3 regions of the Streptomyces sp. NBC_00885 genome follow, and region 3 is predicted to be linked to each of the others. Evidence: riboswitches for the same ligand, from Rfam matches in the RefSeq annotation. Region 3 holds a riboswitch; each other region holds the start of a gene.

The links. Region 3 has a riboswitch for thiamine pyrophosphate ahead of thiC (phosphomethylpyrimidine synthase ThiC). Riboswitches for the same ligand answer to the same signal wherever they lie in the genome.
Region 1: it holds a riboswitch for thiamine pyrophosphate, as region 3 does, so the genes downstream of both, OHA61_RS09965 (thiamine ABC transporter substrate binding subunit) here and thiC (phosphomethylpyrimidine synthase ThiC) in region 3, are expected to answer to the same signal.
Region 2: it holds a riboswitch for thiamine pyrophosphate, as region 3 does, so the genes downstream of both, thiO (glycine oxidase ThiO) here and thiC (phosphomethylpyrimidine synthase ThiC) in region 3, are expected to answer to the same signal.

Annotation. Positions count from the first base shown of each region.
Region 1 covers NZ_CP108796.1:2,295,435-2,300,574, reverse strand. Annotated here, with positions in the region: gene OHA61_RS09980 (alpha/beta hydrolase family protein) at 30-884, shown strand; gene OHA61_RS09975 (DUF6233 domain-containing protein) at 1,020-1,361, opposite strand; gene rlmN (23S rRNA (adenine(2503)-C(2))-methyltransferase RlmN) at 1,623-2,729, shown strand; TPP riboswitch at 2,749-2,873, shown strand; gene OHA61_RS09965 (thiamine ABC transporter substrate binding subunit) at 2,942-4,033, shown strand; gene OHA61_RS09960 (ABC transporter permease) at 4,096-5,140, shown strand, end outside.
Region 2 covers NZ_CP108796.1:6,436,333-6,441,472, reverse strand. Annotated here, with positions in the region: gene metF (methylenetetrahydrofolate reductase [NAD(P)H]) at 1-123, opposite strand, end outside; gene thiE (thiamine phosphate synthase) at 199-849, opposite strand; gene OHA61_RS29180 (Rv2175c family DNA-binding protein) at 980-1,345, opposite strand; gene OHA61_RS29175 (NAD(P)/FAD-dependent oxidoreductase) at 1,398-2,636, opposite strand; TPP riboswitch at 2,768-2,880, shown strand; gene thiO (glycine oxidase ThiO) at 2,878-4,050, shown strand; gene thiS (sulfur carrier protein ThiS) at 4,047-4,265, shown strand; gene OHA61_RS29160 (thiazole synthase) at 4,271-5,065, shown strand.
Region 3 covers NZ_CP108796.1:4,273,567-4,278,706, forward strand. Annotated here, with positions in the region: gene OHA61_RS19365 (SsgA family sporulation/cell division regulator) at 1-384, shown strand, start outside; gene OHA61_RS19370 (YibE/F family protein) at 416-1,744, opposite strand; TPP riboswitch at 1,815-1,949, shown strand; gene thiC (phosphomethylpyrimidine synthase ThiC) at 1,943-3,715, shown strand; gene OHA61_RS19380 (hypothetical protein) at 3,773-4,600, opposite strand; gene OHA61_RS19385 (metallophosphoesterase) at 4,747-5,140, opposite strand, start outside.

The DNA.
Region 1 (5,140 bases), 2.0 Mb from region 3:
ACCGGCAGTCGGCAGGAACGGGAGGCCCCATGCTCGACGCAGGAGAAACCAAGCCCGACCCTGTAGCAGCGGACCCGGTCGACAGCCTTTGGCCGCCGGCCGCCACGCTCCCGCTGCACGTCCGCAGCGCGGGTGAGACCTTGCTGGGACTCCTCCACCTGCCACCAGGGCCCGGTCCGCACCCGGTGGTGGTGCTGTTGCATGGATTCCCGGGGAACGAGCGCAACTTCGACCTTGCGCAGGCGCTGCGCCGCGCGGGCTACGCCACCGCGGTCTTCCACTACCGGGGCTCCTGGGGCGTCGGCGGCACGTACGCGTGGTGCCACGTCCTCGAAGACAGCGCCCGCGTCGTCGCCGCGCTGCGTGAGCCGGGCACCGTGGCCGAGCATCGGCTGGATCCGGGGAGGCTTGCGGTCGTAGGCCACAGCATGGGGGGTTTCGCAGCGCTGATGACCGCCGCCGCGGATTCGCAGGTGTGCGCCGTCGCCTCTGTCGCGGGCTTCGACCTCGGTGCGGTCGGAGCCAGATGCCGGACGGACCCCGTAGCCCGGGCCGCGTTCGTGACGGCGTTTGAAAAGGAGTTGCTCCCACTGCGGGGCACGAGTGGGGAGGCACTGGTATCGGAGATTGAGAGCACTGGTGTCGAGTGGAGCCTTGCTCGGCTGGCCCCGCGACTCGCCGATCGGCCCGTGCTCCTCGTCGGTACAGGGCTGGATGATGTGGCCCCGGTCCAGATCCACCATGAACCTGTGGTCGCCGCGTACGCGAAGTACGCAGTTCCCCGTCTCGAACATCGGGTCTTCATGACGGATCACTCTCTGTCCGACCACCGCGTGGCACTGGCCAGGGCTGTGATCGACTTTATTGACCGGAGCGTGGTGTAGCGAGGTAGCCCGGGAGCGCGACGGCGGATGATGCGGCAGGGACGTCCACAGCCGGAACAGGGCCGGCGCCCCGGTTGCGCGGTGCAAGACGATCGGTGCATTGCCCACGTCTTGGGGCTGTGACGGCTGCGCGGTTCACAGCACGCCGAGGTCTGTGTCTGGTCGGCAGTACGGGCATGCCGTGATTCCGTCTTCTGTGATTGCGCGGAGTGCCTGCTCGCGGGTCAGCCGTTTCGTGGGGTTGCCGGCCATGCGGCAGTCGATCGTGTGCACCGCGTCCGGGCTGGGTTTGCCACCTGCCCGTAGCATCGACAGCTTCCATGCAGGCTCGCGTGGGGGCAGAGTGCGTGCCGCGCGCGCAGCGGCTGCCTCCTGGCGCTCCAGTTCCGCGATGGATTCGTCGGTGCGGCGCAGTTGCCACGCGAGCCACTGGCGGACGCTGCGCAGGCGGTCCAGTCGAGGCATCTGTTCGGACATGTGTTCGAGTCTAGGTCGCGACCGTGCTGGTCCGACAGGGAGGCCACGGCGGGGGAGAGGTTCGCCATGCCGTCGTCGTCGGCCCCAGTAGGTTCGCTCGCGCTCCCCGCTGGCCCCCTGGCCAGCCAGAACGCTCTCCGGGCTGGGCCGTCTGTGGGCCGTCTGAGGGTGCCCACCAGTGACCGACAACGACCGACAACGCCCACCCCGCAAGCCGACGGCCCCAGGTCACGGGAATCCTTCTGCGACACTGGTGGGACCATGCCCAAGCCCGGAGAACTCACTTTCGTCGCGCCCCGCGGTGCCAAGAAGCCCCCGCGGCATCTCGCCGACCTCACGCCCGCCGAGCGCAAGGACGCCGTCGCCGCGATCGGCGAGAAGCCGTTTCGTGCCAAGCAGCTCTCGCAGCACTACTTCGCGCGGTACGCCCACGACCCCACCCAATGGACCGACATCCCCGCGTCCGCGCGCGAGAAGCTCGCCGCCGAGCTGCTGCCGGATCTTATGTCCGTCGTGCGGCACATCTCGTGCGACGAGGACACCACCCGTAAGACCCTGTGGCGGCTTCACGACGGCACGCTTGTCGAGTCCGTGCTCATGCGCTACCCGGACCGGGTGACCATGTGCATCTCCTCGCAGGCCGGCTGCGGGATGAACTGCCCCTTCTGCGCCACCGGGCAGGCGGGGCTCGACCGCAATCTGTCGACCGCCGAGATCGTGCACCAGATCGTCGACGGGATGCGCGCCCTGCGTGACGGCGAGGTGCCCGGAGGCCCGGCGCGGCTGTCCAACATCGTCTTCATGGGCATGGGCGAGCCGCTCGCCAACTACAAGCGGGTCGTCGGCTCCATCCGCCGTCTCACCGACCCCGAGCCGGACGGTCTCGGTCTCTCGCAGCGCGGGATCACCGTCTCCACCGTCGGTCTGGTGCCCGCGATGCTGCGCTTCGCCGACGAGGGCTTCAAGTGCCGCCTCGCCGTCTCGCTGCACGCGCCGGACGACGAGCTGCGTGACACCCTGGTCCCGGTCAACACGCGCTGGAAGGTCCGCGAGGTCCTGGACGCGGCATGGGAGTACGCGGAGAAGTCAGGCCGCCGTATCTCCATCGAATACGCTCTGATCAGGGACATCAATGATCAGGCATGGCGGGGCGATCTGCTGGGCCGCCTGCTCAAGGGCAAGCGCGTCCACGTGAATCTGATCCCGCTCAACCCGACGCCGGGCTCGAAGTGGACGGCATCGCGCCCCGAGGACGAAAAGGCCTTCGTGGAGGCGATCGCGGCCCACGGCGTGCCCGTGACCGTACGGGACACCCGTGGCCAGGAGATCGACGGAGCGTGCGGACAGCTCGCGGCGTCCGAGCGGTAGTCTGGGCTCGAACATTTGCATATTCCGACAGGGGAGCGCCACAGCGCTGAGAGTGCGGCACATGCTTGGAAACAAGCACGTGGTCGCAGACCCTCTGAACCTTGCCCAGGTCATTCTGGGTAGGAAGTTCGGTCATCACTCAAGCTGTTGCGCCCTGCTCACGCCATGTGAGCAGGGCCGCGTCTCTTCCTGGTCACTCCAGGAGGAATTCAGTGAGCACCACCAAGAAGGTGGCGGTTTCCGCCATCGCCGTCGCGCTCGGCGTCTCGACGCTCGCCGCGTGCGGGGAGTCCGAGGACTCCGCCACGGGCAGCGGTCCGAAGTCCAAGACCGTGACGCTCGTCAGCCATGACTCGTTCGTCGCCTCGCCCGCCGTACTGAAGCAGTTCACCAAGGAGACCGGCTACACGGTCAAGGTGCTCCAGAGCGGCGACGCCGGCGCCGCCCTCAACAAGGAGATCCTCACCAAGGGCTCCCCGCAGGGCGATGTCTTCTTCGGCGTCGACAACACCCTCCTCTCGCGCGCCCTGGACAACGACCTGTTCACGCCGTACGAGGCCAAGGGCCTGGACCAGGTGCCCGACGAGGTGCAGCTCGACAAGGACAAGCACCGCGTCACGCCCGTCGACACCGGCGACATCTGCGTCAACTACGACAAGAAGTACTTCGCCGACAAAAAGCTGGCTCCGCCGCAGTCCTTCGACGACCTGATCAAGCCCGAGTACAAGAACCTGCTGGTCACGGAGAACGCGGCGACCTCGTCGCCCGGCCTCGGCTTCCTCCTCGGCAGCATAGGCAAGTACGGCGAGGACGGCTGGCAGGACTACTGGAAGAAGCTGAAGAGCAACGGCGTCAAGGTCGTCGACGGCTGGGAGCAGGCGTACAACAACGAGTTCTCCGGTTCCGCCGGTGGCAAGAAGGCCAAGGCGGACCGCCCGCTGGTCGTCTCGTACGCCTCCAGCCCGCCGGCCGAGGTGGTCTTCGCCAAGCCGCAGCCGACCGAGGCGCCCACCGGCGTCGCGACCGGAACCTGCTTCCGTCAGACGGAGTTCGCGGGACTCCTGAGCGGCGCGAAGAACGAGGAGGGCGGCAAGGCCCTGCTGGACTTCCTGATCTCCAAGCAGTTCCAGGAGGACATGCCGCTCAACATGTTCGTCTACCCGGTGGTCAAGGGCGCGAAGCTGCCCGAGGCGTTCACCAAGTTCGGCGCCGTCGTCGACAAGCCGGAGACCGTCGCTCCCGACAAGATCGCCAAGAACCGTGAGCAGTGGGTCCAGTCATGGTCCTCGCTCGTAGTGAAGTAACGAAGTCCGTCCCGGGTTCCGTCCGCGGTTCCGTCCGGGGGAATGCGGCGCGGCTCGGGCTGATGGCCGGGCCCGCCGTGTTCTTCGCGGTCTTCTTCGCCTACCCCGTCGTCTCGATCGTCGGCCGCGGTCTCCAGGTCGACGGGGTATGGCAGTTCGGGCGGATCGGCGAGGTGCTGAGCCGTGCCGACATCCAGCGCGTGCTGTGGTTCACCGCCTGGCAGGCGCTCGCCTCCACCGCGCTCACGCTGCTGATCGCGCTGCCCGCAGCGTATGTCTTCGCTCGCTTCGACTTCCCGGGCAAGCAGCTGCTGCGGGCGGTGGTGACCGTTCCGTTCGTGCTGCCGACCGTCGTCGTCGGGACCGCGTTCCTGGCGCTCCTCGGCCGTGGCGGACTGCTGGATGAGCTGTGGGGCGTCCGGCTGGACACCACGGTGTGGGCGATTTTGCTCGCGCATGTCTTCTTCAACTACGCCGTGGTCGTACGGACCGTGGGCGGTCTGTGGTCCCAGCTCGACCCGCGTCAGGAGGAAGCCGCCAGGGTGCTGGGTGCCGGGCGGTTCACGGCCTGGCGGCGGGTGACGCTGCCCGCGCTCGGACCCGCCGTGGCCGCCGCAGCCCTGATGGTCTTCCTCTTCACCTTCACCTCGTTCGGTGTCGTACAGATCCTCGGCGGACCGACCTTCTCGACGCTGGAGGTGGAGATCTACCGGCAGACGGCCCAGCTGCTGGATCTGCCCACGGCGGCCGTGCTCACGCTGGTTCAGTTCGCCGCGGTCGGCGCGATCCTGGCGGTGCACGCGTCGACGGTCCGGCGGCGGGAGACCGCGCTCAAGCTGGTCGACCCGGCTCAGACCGCGCGCCGGCCGCGCGGCCCCCGGCAGTGGGCGCTGCTCGGCGGGGTCCTGCTCACCGTGCTGTTGCTGATCCTGGTGCCCCTCGGAGTGCTTGTCGAACGCTCGCTGGACGGGCCCGGCGGTTACGGCTTCGACTTCTACCGGGCCCTGCAGTCGACCGGCGATGCAGGCGGCAGTTTCCTTGTCCCGCCGATCGAAGCGATCTGGAACTCGATGCGGTACGCGCTGGCGGCGACCGGCATCGCACTGC
Region 2 (5,140 bases), 2.2 Mb from region 3:
CCGCTCGCCCTTCTCGGTCTTGGGTGCCCAGAACTCGAAAGAGTAGGACGTCTTACCGGTCGCGAGCAGGTCGCGCACAGTCCGTGCGCGATCCGTCCTGGTAGAAGCTGTACCGAGGGCCATACTCGCAGGTTATCCAGGGCCTGGGGGTCACCCAACCCGAGTCCACCCATCGGACACCGAAATTTATTGAACGGCCTACTGGCCGTGGGCCCGTATCCGCTTGGTGAGATCTGCGGCAGCGGCTGCCGGATCGTCGGCCTCGGTGATCGCGCGTACGACGACGATCCTGCGGGCGCCCGCGTCGAGCACCTCGTCCAGGTTGCCCGCGTCGATGCCGCCGATCGCGAACCAGGGCCGGTCGGTCCCCAGCGCCGCCGCATAGCGCACGAGGCCGAGTCCGGGGGCGTACCGCCCGGGCTTGGTGGGGGTGGGCCAGCAGGGTCCGGTACAGAAGTAGTCCACGCCGGGCTCGATCGCGGCCGCGTCGACCTCGGACTCGGCATGTGTGGAGCGGCCCATCACGACGTCCTCGCCCAGGATGGCGCGGGCGGCCGGGACGGGGATGTCGCCCTGGCCGAGATGCAGCACGTCGGAGCCGATGGCGTGGGCTACGTCCGCGCGGTCGTTCACCGCGAGCAGCTTGCCGTGCCTGCGGCAGGCGTCGGCGAAGACCTGGAGGTGTTCGAGCTCCTCGGCCGCCTCCATGCCCTTGTCGCGCAGCTGCACGATGTCGACCCCCGAGGAGAGCACGGCGTCGAGAAAGCCGGCGAGGTCGCCCTGCTTCTTCCGGGCGTCCGTGCACAGATAGAGCCGCGCGTCGGTTAGCAGCTCACGAGCCGTGGACATGGGTGTTCCCCCCGTTGGGTCGGCGGTGTGCGGGCGGGGGCCGCTCGGCCTTTGCCCGCACACCGCTTGGTGTTGTCGTTCCGGCGTCCGGGACGCCCTGAACCGGACGCTCAGCACTCCGGAAGGCAGGTCAGACGGCGAGCGCCTGGGCCCGGCGCTTCACCTCCGTGCCGCGATTCTCGCTGAGCGCCTGCGCAGGCGTGCCCGGCAGGCTCGGGTCGGGAGTGAAGAGCCACTCCAGCATCTCTTCGTCGGTGAAGCCGTCGTCCCTCAGGAGAGTCAGGGTCCCGGCGAGACCCTTGACCACCTTGTTGCCGTCGATGAAGGCGGCAGGCACCTGAAGCGCCCGGTTCTCACCACGGCGCACGGCGATCAGCTGGCCTTCCTTGACCAGCTGCCGTACGCGTGTCACCTCGACATCGAGCATTTCCGCGATGTCGGGAAGGTGGAGCCAGGCGGGGACGAGAGCATCGATCTTTGCGTCAATCTCGGTCACAGGACAAGCGTGCCATCCCGGACTGACAGTCGGTACCCGGACCCTGCCCGGACTACGTCCGTGCCGCTGTCTTCAGAGGGACGGACGGATCGGTCGCGAGGTCCGGGTCCAGCCGCGCGCCGGCCAGGATGAGCTTGCGTCCCTGCGCCAGATCGCGGGCCCTGCCGACGGCGAGGAGTGCGACCAGGGCGCCCTCGCGCAGCCACAGCACGGTCCAGGCGGCGTCCGCCGGATCGCCGCGCCACACCATCGTGTCGGCGGTGGCGTGGTGGCCCGCGTACTGCACGAAACGGCCGAACTGTTCGGACCAGAAGTACGGCACCGGGTCGTAGATCTGCTCCGGCTCCCGGCGAGCGCTCGCGATGACGTTGGCGGCCACCGTGCGCGGCCCCTGCAGGGCGTTGTCCCAGTGGTGCACGAGCAGCCGTTCGCCGTAGCGGCCGGACGGGAAGGAGGCACAGTCGCCGACCGCGTACACATCGGGCAGCGAGGTGCGCAGATGCTCGTCCGCGGTGATTGCGCCGTCCGGGCCGAGCGCGATGCCGGAGCCCGCGAGCCAGCCGGTGGCGGGGCGCGCGCCGATGCCGACGACCACGGCTCCGGCCGCGAGCTCACGGCCGTCCGCGAGGATCACCGTTCCGGGCTCGATGCCGGCCACGCGCGCGTGGGTGATGAGTTCGACGCCGTACTGCGCGTACCAGTCGGTCATCGGGGCGGCGACCTCTGCGGGCAGGGCGCCCGCGAGCGGCCGGTCGGCCGCCTCGACGACGGTGACGGTGCAGCCGGCCTCGCGGGCGGCCGTGGCGAATTCCGCGCCGATCCAGCCCGCGCCGACGACCACTATGTCGTTCTGCTCGGCAAGGACGGGGCGCAGCCGTGCGGCATCGTCGAGGGTGCGCAGCAGATGAACCCCGGCAACGCCCTCGGCGCCCGGCAGCGTGATCGGCTCCGCGCCGCTGGCGATGACCAGGACGTCGTACGGGGCGGCTCCCGCCTCGGTGTCCAGTTCATGATCGTCCGGGCGTACGCCGTGCACCTCGCAGCCCAGCCGCAGCTCGATGCCGAGTGCCTCGAAGTCGACCTCGAAGGCCGAGCCCTCGGCCTTGCCGAGCAGGATCGCCTTGGAGAGGGGCGGCCTGTCGTACGGCTGGTGGGGCTCGGCGCCGATCAGGATGACGGGTCCGGTGAAGCCCTGTTCGCGCAGGGCCACGGCGGTCTGGACCCCGGCCATTCCCGCGCCGACGACGACCACGCGCCGCGCTGCCTGTGCTGTCTGCTGCTGCTCGCTCACCCTGCAACCTTACGCATCTGACTGTCCGTCAGGAAGCGTGTTCGGCGACGCCCGCGCCGCCGCACGCCGGCGACCGTCACAGCGCCTGCTCCCTTACTGCGAGTTGAGGGCTGGGGTTAGGGTGGCCACCGTAAGGCACTCGCGGGAGCCCGGACGCACCGGGCTGAGAGGGAGGCTGGGCGGCCTCCGACCGTACGAACCTGATCCGGGTCATGCCGGCGAAGGGAGGGGCTGGACGCCCATGTCGCGTATTTCCGAAACGCGCACTTCAGACGTCCTCGTCATCGGGGGCGGAATCATCGGTCTGGTCACGGCCTGGCGAGCCGCACAGCGCGGACTGCGGGTTGCGCTCGCCGATCCCGAGCCGGGCGGCGGGGCCGCACAGGTCGCCGCGGGCATGCTGGCCGCCGTCACCGAGCTTCACTACGGAGAGCAGACCCTGCTCGGCCTGAATCTCGAATCGGGGCGCCGCTATCCGGCCTTCGTTGCCGAGCTGGAGGAGGCGAGCGGGCAGTCGGTCGGCTACCGCGCATGCGGCACGCTCGCCGTCGCACTCGACGCCGACGACCGGGCGCATCTGCGTGAACTGCACGCCCTCCAGCACCGGTCCGGCCTGGAGTCTGAATGGCTGAGCGGGCGCGAGTGCCGTCGCCTCGAACCGATGCTCGCGCCCGGCGTACGCGGGGGCCTGCGGGTGGACGGCGACCATCAGGTCGATCCGCGACGGCTGGCAGGGGCGCTCGTGACGGCCTGCGAGCGCGCCGGGGTGATCTTCCACCGGGGCTGGGCCGAACGGCTTTCGGTGGTACGGGACCGGGCGGCCGGAGCCGTACTGACTGAAGGCGAGGAGCTCACCGCGGACCAGGTCGTCCTGGCGGGCGGCAGCCTCAGCGGCCTGCTGGGCGGCGTACCGGCAGAGGTGCTTCCCCCCGTACGGCCGGTAAAGGGCCAGGTCCTGCGGCTGACCGTGCCCAGGACGCACGCCCCCTTCCTGTCCCGGACCGTGCGGGCCGTCGTGCGCGGCAGCGATGTCTATCTGGTGCCGCGCGAGAACGGCGAGCTGGTGATCGGCGCGACGAGCGAGGAACTCGGCTGGGACAGGACGGTCACCGCCGGCGGGGTCTACGAGCTGCTGCGCGACGCGCACGAACTGGTGCCCGGCATCACCGAGCTGCCGCTCACCGAGACCCGCGCAGGGCTGCGGCCCGCCTCCCCCGACAATGCGCCGCTGCTCGGCCCGAGCGCCCTGCCCGGTCTCCATCTGGCCACCGGCCACTACCGCAACGGGGTGCTCCTGACCCCCGTCACCGGCGATGTGCTGGCCGAGCTGCTGGCGACCGGCGTGCTGCCGGACGAGGCGCGTGCCTTCACGCCGCTGCGTTTCTCTCCCGTGCGTCTGGAGCAGCCCGCATGAACGTCTCCGTGTCCATCTCCGTCTCCGTCAACGGCGAGGCCCGCGAGCTCGCCGCCGGAACCACCCTGGACACCCTGGTCGGGGCACTCACGGCCGCGCCGTCCGGGGTCGCCGCAGCCGTCAACGAGGCGGTCGTCCCGCGCGGCCAGTGGTCGGGCACGCTGCTCGGCGACGGCGATCGCGTCGAGGTTCTCACCGCCGTGCAGGGAGGCTGAGCAGGGTGGCCGACGACCGTCTGACCATCGGCGACACCTCGTTCAACTCCCGGCTGATCATGGGTACGGGCGGGGCACCCAGCCTCGACAAACTCGAACGCTCCCTCGCCGCGAGCGGCACAGAACTCACCACCGTCGCGATGCGGCGCCTCGATCCGACCGTCCAGGGCTCCGTCCTGTCCGTCCTGGAGAAGCTGAACATCCGGGTCCTGCCCAATACGGCGGGCTGCTTCACCGCGGGCGAGGCCGTCCTGACCGCGCGTCTCGCGCGTGAGGCGCTCGGCACGGACTGGATCAAGCTGGAGGTCGTCGCGGACGAGCGCACGCTGCTGCCGGATCCGATCGAGCTGCTGGAGGCCGCGGAGACCCTGGTCGACGACGGCTTCACGGTGCTGCCGTACACCAACGACGACCCGGTGCTGGCCCGGAAGCTCCAGGATGTGGGCTGCGCGGCGATCATGCCTCTGGGCTCACCGATCGGCTCCGGCCTGGGCATCCGCAACCCGCACAACTTCCAGCTGATCGTCGAGCACGCGCGCGTGCCGGTGATTCTGGACGCCGGGGCCGGTACGGCGTCCGACGCCGCGCTCGCGATGGAACTGGGCTGCGCGGCGGTGATGCTGGCATCGGCGGTCACCCGGGCGCAGGAGCCGGTGCTGATGGCGGAGGCGATGCGGCACGCGGTGGAGGCGGGGCGGCTGGCGCGGCGGGCGGGGCGGATTCCGCGGCGGCACTTCGCGGAGGCGTCGTCGCCGGTCGAGGGCCGGGCGGCCCTGGACCCGGAACGCCCGGCGTTCTGACCGCTGCGCGGGCTTGTTCCCCACCCCGCCCCTTCCCGAACTGGGGCTCCGCCCCAGACCCCGCTCCTCAAACGC
Region 3 (5,140 bases):
GAGCTCTCCTTCCGGATCCCGGTGGAGATCCGGTACGAGACGAAGGATCCGTTCGCCGTGCGGATGACCTTCCACCTGCCCGGAGATGCGCCTGTGACCTGGACTTTCGGTCGGGAGTTGCTGGTGGACGGCATCAACGGCCCGAGCGGGGACGGCGATGTCCACATCGCGCCGACGCGTCCGGGGAAGCCGGCCGATGTGGCCATCCGGCTCCAGGTCGGCTGCGACCGGGCGCTGTTCCGCGTGAGTGCGGCGCCGCTCGTGGCCTTCCTCGACCGCACGGACAAGCTGGTGCCGCTGGGGCAGGAGCGTACGGTCGTCGACTTCGAGTGCAATCTCGACGAAGCCCTCGGGCGCATCCTCGCCGAGGAGAACGCGGGCTGAGCAGCGCCGCGGCACCTACGGCTTGGGCCCGCTACCTCTTACGGCGGCGGCCACTGCCGCCACGCATCGCGGCCCGGCCTGTCGCCGGGAGCGGACCAGGCCGGTCGGCGGAGACCACCAGCGCCGCCAGCGCGGTGGTCACAGGCACCGAGGCGACCAGGCCGATCGAACCGATGAGGGTCCGTACGATCTCCTCCGCCACCAGCTCGCTGCTGGCCACCGTCCCCACACTGCTCTGGGCGATCGAGAAGAGCAGCAGCAGCGGCAACGCGGCGCCCGCGTAAGCCAGTACGAGCGTGTTGACGACGGACGCGATGTGGTCCCGGCCGATGCGGATACCGGCCCGGTAGAGCGCCCGCCGGCCCATGTCCGGGTCCGCCTGATGCAGTTCCCACACCGCCGAGGTCTGGGTCACCGTCACATCGTCGAGCACACCGAGCGAGCCGATGATGACGCTCGCAAGCAGCAGACCGCTCAAGTCGATGTTCGGAAACAGGCCGTGGATAAGGCCGGTGCTGTCGTCTGTGTTGCCGCTCAGACTCGCCCAGCCGATGAACAGCGAGCCCAGCAGCCCGATCACCAGCAGCGAGATCAGGGTGCCGATCACCGCGACCGAGGTGCGCGCGCTCAGCCCGTGGCACAGATAGAGCGCGATCAGCATGATCGCGCTCGCGCCGACCACCGCGACGATCAGCGGATTGGAGCCCTGCAGGATCGCGGGCAGGATGAACAGGGTCAGTACGGCGAAGGAAGCAGCGAGCGCGATCAGCGCCATCACACCGCGCATCCGCCCCACCAGCACCACCGCAAGCGCGAAGATTCCGGCCAGCACTGCCAACGGGAACTCCCGGTCCACGTCGGTCACGGAGTACTGAAGATCACGGGGCGCGTCGGGGGCGTACGCCACCACCACACCCTGGCCCTCGCTCAACTGGCGGGTCGCATCCGGCTGGACGATCTCGACGAAGGTGCGGCCCTTGTCCTTGCCGGTGGTGACCTTGACCGTCGCCTTCTTGCACGTGCCCTGCTGGGCATTGACCGCCTCGCGTCCCTCCGGTGTGGAGGTGTCGCCGGTCGGCGGGACCTGCGCGGCGTTCACGTCCTTGCAGTCGACCTTCTCGACCCGAACCACCTTGCCCTGCTCGGTCTGCCGGTCGAAGCCGACACCGGTGCGCTCATGGCCGGGAGCGCCGCCCGGCCAGAGCACGACGAGGCCCACGACGACGGCCGCGGCGAAAGGAATCAGCACCGCGGCGATGACCTTGCGGAGGTGCTGCGAGACGGGTGCGGCGGGCCCATGGCTGTGCGAGTGGCCATGGGGCTCGGGCGTCTGCGGCGGGGGTGTCGGCGATGAGGTCACCGACCGATCATCGCAAGAACGACGGGGCCCACTGTTCAGCACGCCAGAAATGACGCTAGCGTGGTGGCACCTTTGCACACGCGGGAGCTCGGAGCACCGGGCTGAGAGGGCGCTGAAATCCGTACGAACCGTACGGAAGCGGCTGCGCCGACCGCCGAACCTGTTACCGGGTAATGCCGGCGTAGGGAGTAGGTCACGATGACCGTTCAGGATGCACGCACGCCTGCCTCGAATCAGCCCGAGGCCGGGAAGTCCATCGGCTGGCACAAGGGATACGTCGAGGGCTCGCGTCCCGACCTCCGGGTGCCGGTCCGCCAGGTGCACCTCACCAACGGCAAGGACGTGACGCTGTACGACACGTCCGGCCCGTACACCGATCCGAACGTCGAGACCGACGTGCGCCGCGGGCTTGCGCCGCTGCGGGAGAACTGGATCATCGGCCGTGGCGACACCGAGGAGTACGCGGGCCGCCCGGTCCGCCCGGAGGACGACGGGATCAAGCACACCTCGCCGAGGGGCGGTCTGCGCAACCTCGACGCGGTCTTCCCCGGCCGCCCGCGCCAGCCCCGGCGGGGACGCGACGGGCAGGCGGTGACGCAGCTCGCGTACGCCCGCCGTGGCGAGATTACGCCGGAGATGGAGTACGTCGCGATCCGCGAGAACGTCTCCCCCGAGGTCGTACGCGAGGAGATCGCCGCAGGTCGCGCGGTCCTTCCCGCCAACGTCAACCACCCGGAGATCGAGCCGATGATCATCGGCAAGCGGTTCCTGGTGAAGGTCAACGCCAACATCGGCAACTCCGCGGTCACTTCCTCCATCGAGGAGGAGGTCGAGAAGATGACCTGGGCGACGCGCTGGGGCGCGGACACGGTCATGGACCTCTCCACCGGCCGCAACATCCACACCACCCGTGAGTGGGTGCTGCGCAATTCTCCCGTCCCGATCGGTACCGTGCCGCTCTACCAGGCGCTCGAGAAGGTCGACGGCAGGGCCGAGGAACTGACCTGGGAGATCTACAAGGACACGGTCATCGAGCAGGCCGAGCAGGGCGTCGACTACATGACGGTCCACGCGGGTGTGCGGCTGCCGTACGTCCCGCTGACCGCCAACCGCAAGACCGGCATCGTCTCGCGCGGCGGCTCGATCATGGCGGCGTGGTGTCTCGCGCACCACAAGGAGTCGTTCCTGTACGAGAACTTCGAGGAGCTCTGCGAGATCCTCGCCGCGTACGACGTGACGTACTCCCTCGGCGACGGTCTGCGGCCCGGCTCGATTGCGGACGCCAACGACGAGGCGCAGTTCGCTGAGTTGCGCACGCTCGGGGAACTCAACTCGATCGCGAAGCGTTTCAACGTGCAGACGATGATCGAAGGACCCGGTCACGTCCCGATGCACAAGATCAAGGAGAACATCGACCTCCAGCAGGAGATCTGCGAGGAGGCCCCCTTCTATACGCTCGGCCCGCTCACCACGGACGTGGCCCCGGCGTATGACCACATCACCTCCGGCATCGGGGCGGCGATGATCGCCTGGTGGGGCACGGCGATGCTCTGCTACGTCACGCCCAAGGAGCACCTGGGCCTGCCCAACCGTGACGACGTCAAGACGGGCGTCATCACCTACAAGATCGCTGCCCACGCGGCCGACCTCGCCAAGGGGCACCCGGGCGCCCAGGAGTGGGACGACGCGCTGTCCGACGCCCGGTTCGAGTTCCGGTGGGAGGACCAGTTCAATCTGGCCCTCGACCCGGACACGGCACGGGAGTTCCACGACGAGACGCTCCCGGCCGAGCCGGCGAAGACCGCGCACTTCTGCTCCATGTGCGGCCCGAAGTTCTGCAGCATGAAGATCTCGCAGGACATCCGGCGCCGGCACGGCGGCTCGAAGCAGGAGATCGAGGAGGGTATGGCGGAGAAGTCGAAGGAGTTCGCCGCCGCGGGCAATCGCGTGTATCTGCCGATCGCGGAGTGATACCCCGCCGCTGGGTCGTGCGCCGCTGGGGCGTGTCCCCCCGGCACCGGCCGGGGATCACTCCGGCTGGTGCTCGGGGCCGCCGAAGTCCGGGCTTGTGAAGTCCGGGCTGGTGAAGGTGGGGCGCTGGCCCGACGTCGAGCCCTCGCTCGGGCTGGAGTAGTCCGGGCCGCTGTAGCCGACCTTCGGGATACGGCTCACATGGCGCGGCGGGGCCGCGGAGGTCGGGTCGGCGCTGGGGTCGGCGAGTGCTGCTGCCAGGAAGGGCAGGAGACCGCGCTCCAGCAGGGCGTGGCGCCAGGCCTCTTTGGCCCGGGACACTTCGTCGGGCAGTTCGCCCGTCGACTCCTCGGCCGGGAGTTGGGTCGCGCCATTGCGCAGCGCGGTCAGCAGCAGTCCTATCGCGGCGACCAGAATGGCGGCCGCCGTGAGGGCCGCGAAGAACCAGCCCGCCGCGACCAGGGTCGCCGCGAAGGACGGCGTGGGGCTGAGCATTTTCAGGATGTAGCCGACGAGCAGGAAGATCAGTGCGGCTGTCCCCGCGAGCACCGGGGCCAGTACGGCTATGACGGCGGCGAACCCGGCGCCGTTCTGGGACTCCCCGTCCTCGGCGGATGCCGGCACGGAGATCCGCGTGGAAGCGGCGGACGCGGGGGAACGCGCCTCCTCGCGGATCTTTGTGTAGTGCTCGTACTCGGCAGCGGCGGCGGTGGTTATCAGTGCCGTCGCGTTCAGGGCCATCGTGCGCAGCTGTTCGGCGTTCAGGCGCTGCCCCACGGCAGCGAGGTCCGGACGGTCATGGGCGTTGCGCAGCGCGTCGTCGAGGATGCGCTCGTACTCGGCGCGGTCCTCGGTCAGCAGGTGCGGAGCGCTGTTCATGTGCATCCCCCGATGCTCCGTAGGGCCGGGTTGCCCGCATCGATCGGGCGGTTGGGCAGAAACGGAGGAGAGCCTGCTACGGATAAGCCGATGGTAGAGCGGTTACGGCACGGGGTGACAGGGGCTTTCCGTAAATCGCCGCCGGGCTCTGCTCAATTGGACAGCGGAAGTTGGACGACAAGCAGCTTTCCGGCCATGGTCACGCCGCCGTCCATGGCGATCGCGAGCCCGTCCGCGTACACATGCGGGCCTTCGACAACCGGACGTGCTCCGTCCTCGCCGTCCTCGGTGCCCACCTCGCCGAGCAGATACGGAATGGGGCTGTGGCCGTGCACGACGCGGTTGCCGCCGTAGGCCGAGAGCAGTTCGCGTACGGCCTGCGGTCCCGCGTCGTCACGGAAGGCGAACCGCTTGGTGAATTTGCGGAACAGGTCCCAGCACTCGTCGGCGTCATTGCGGGTGAGGATCGCGTGCACCGTGTCGTTGACGTCTTCGATGCTGGAGCCGTACTCCAGATACGCGGTGGTGTCGGAGTGCATCAGCAGA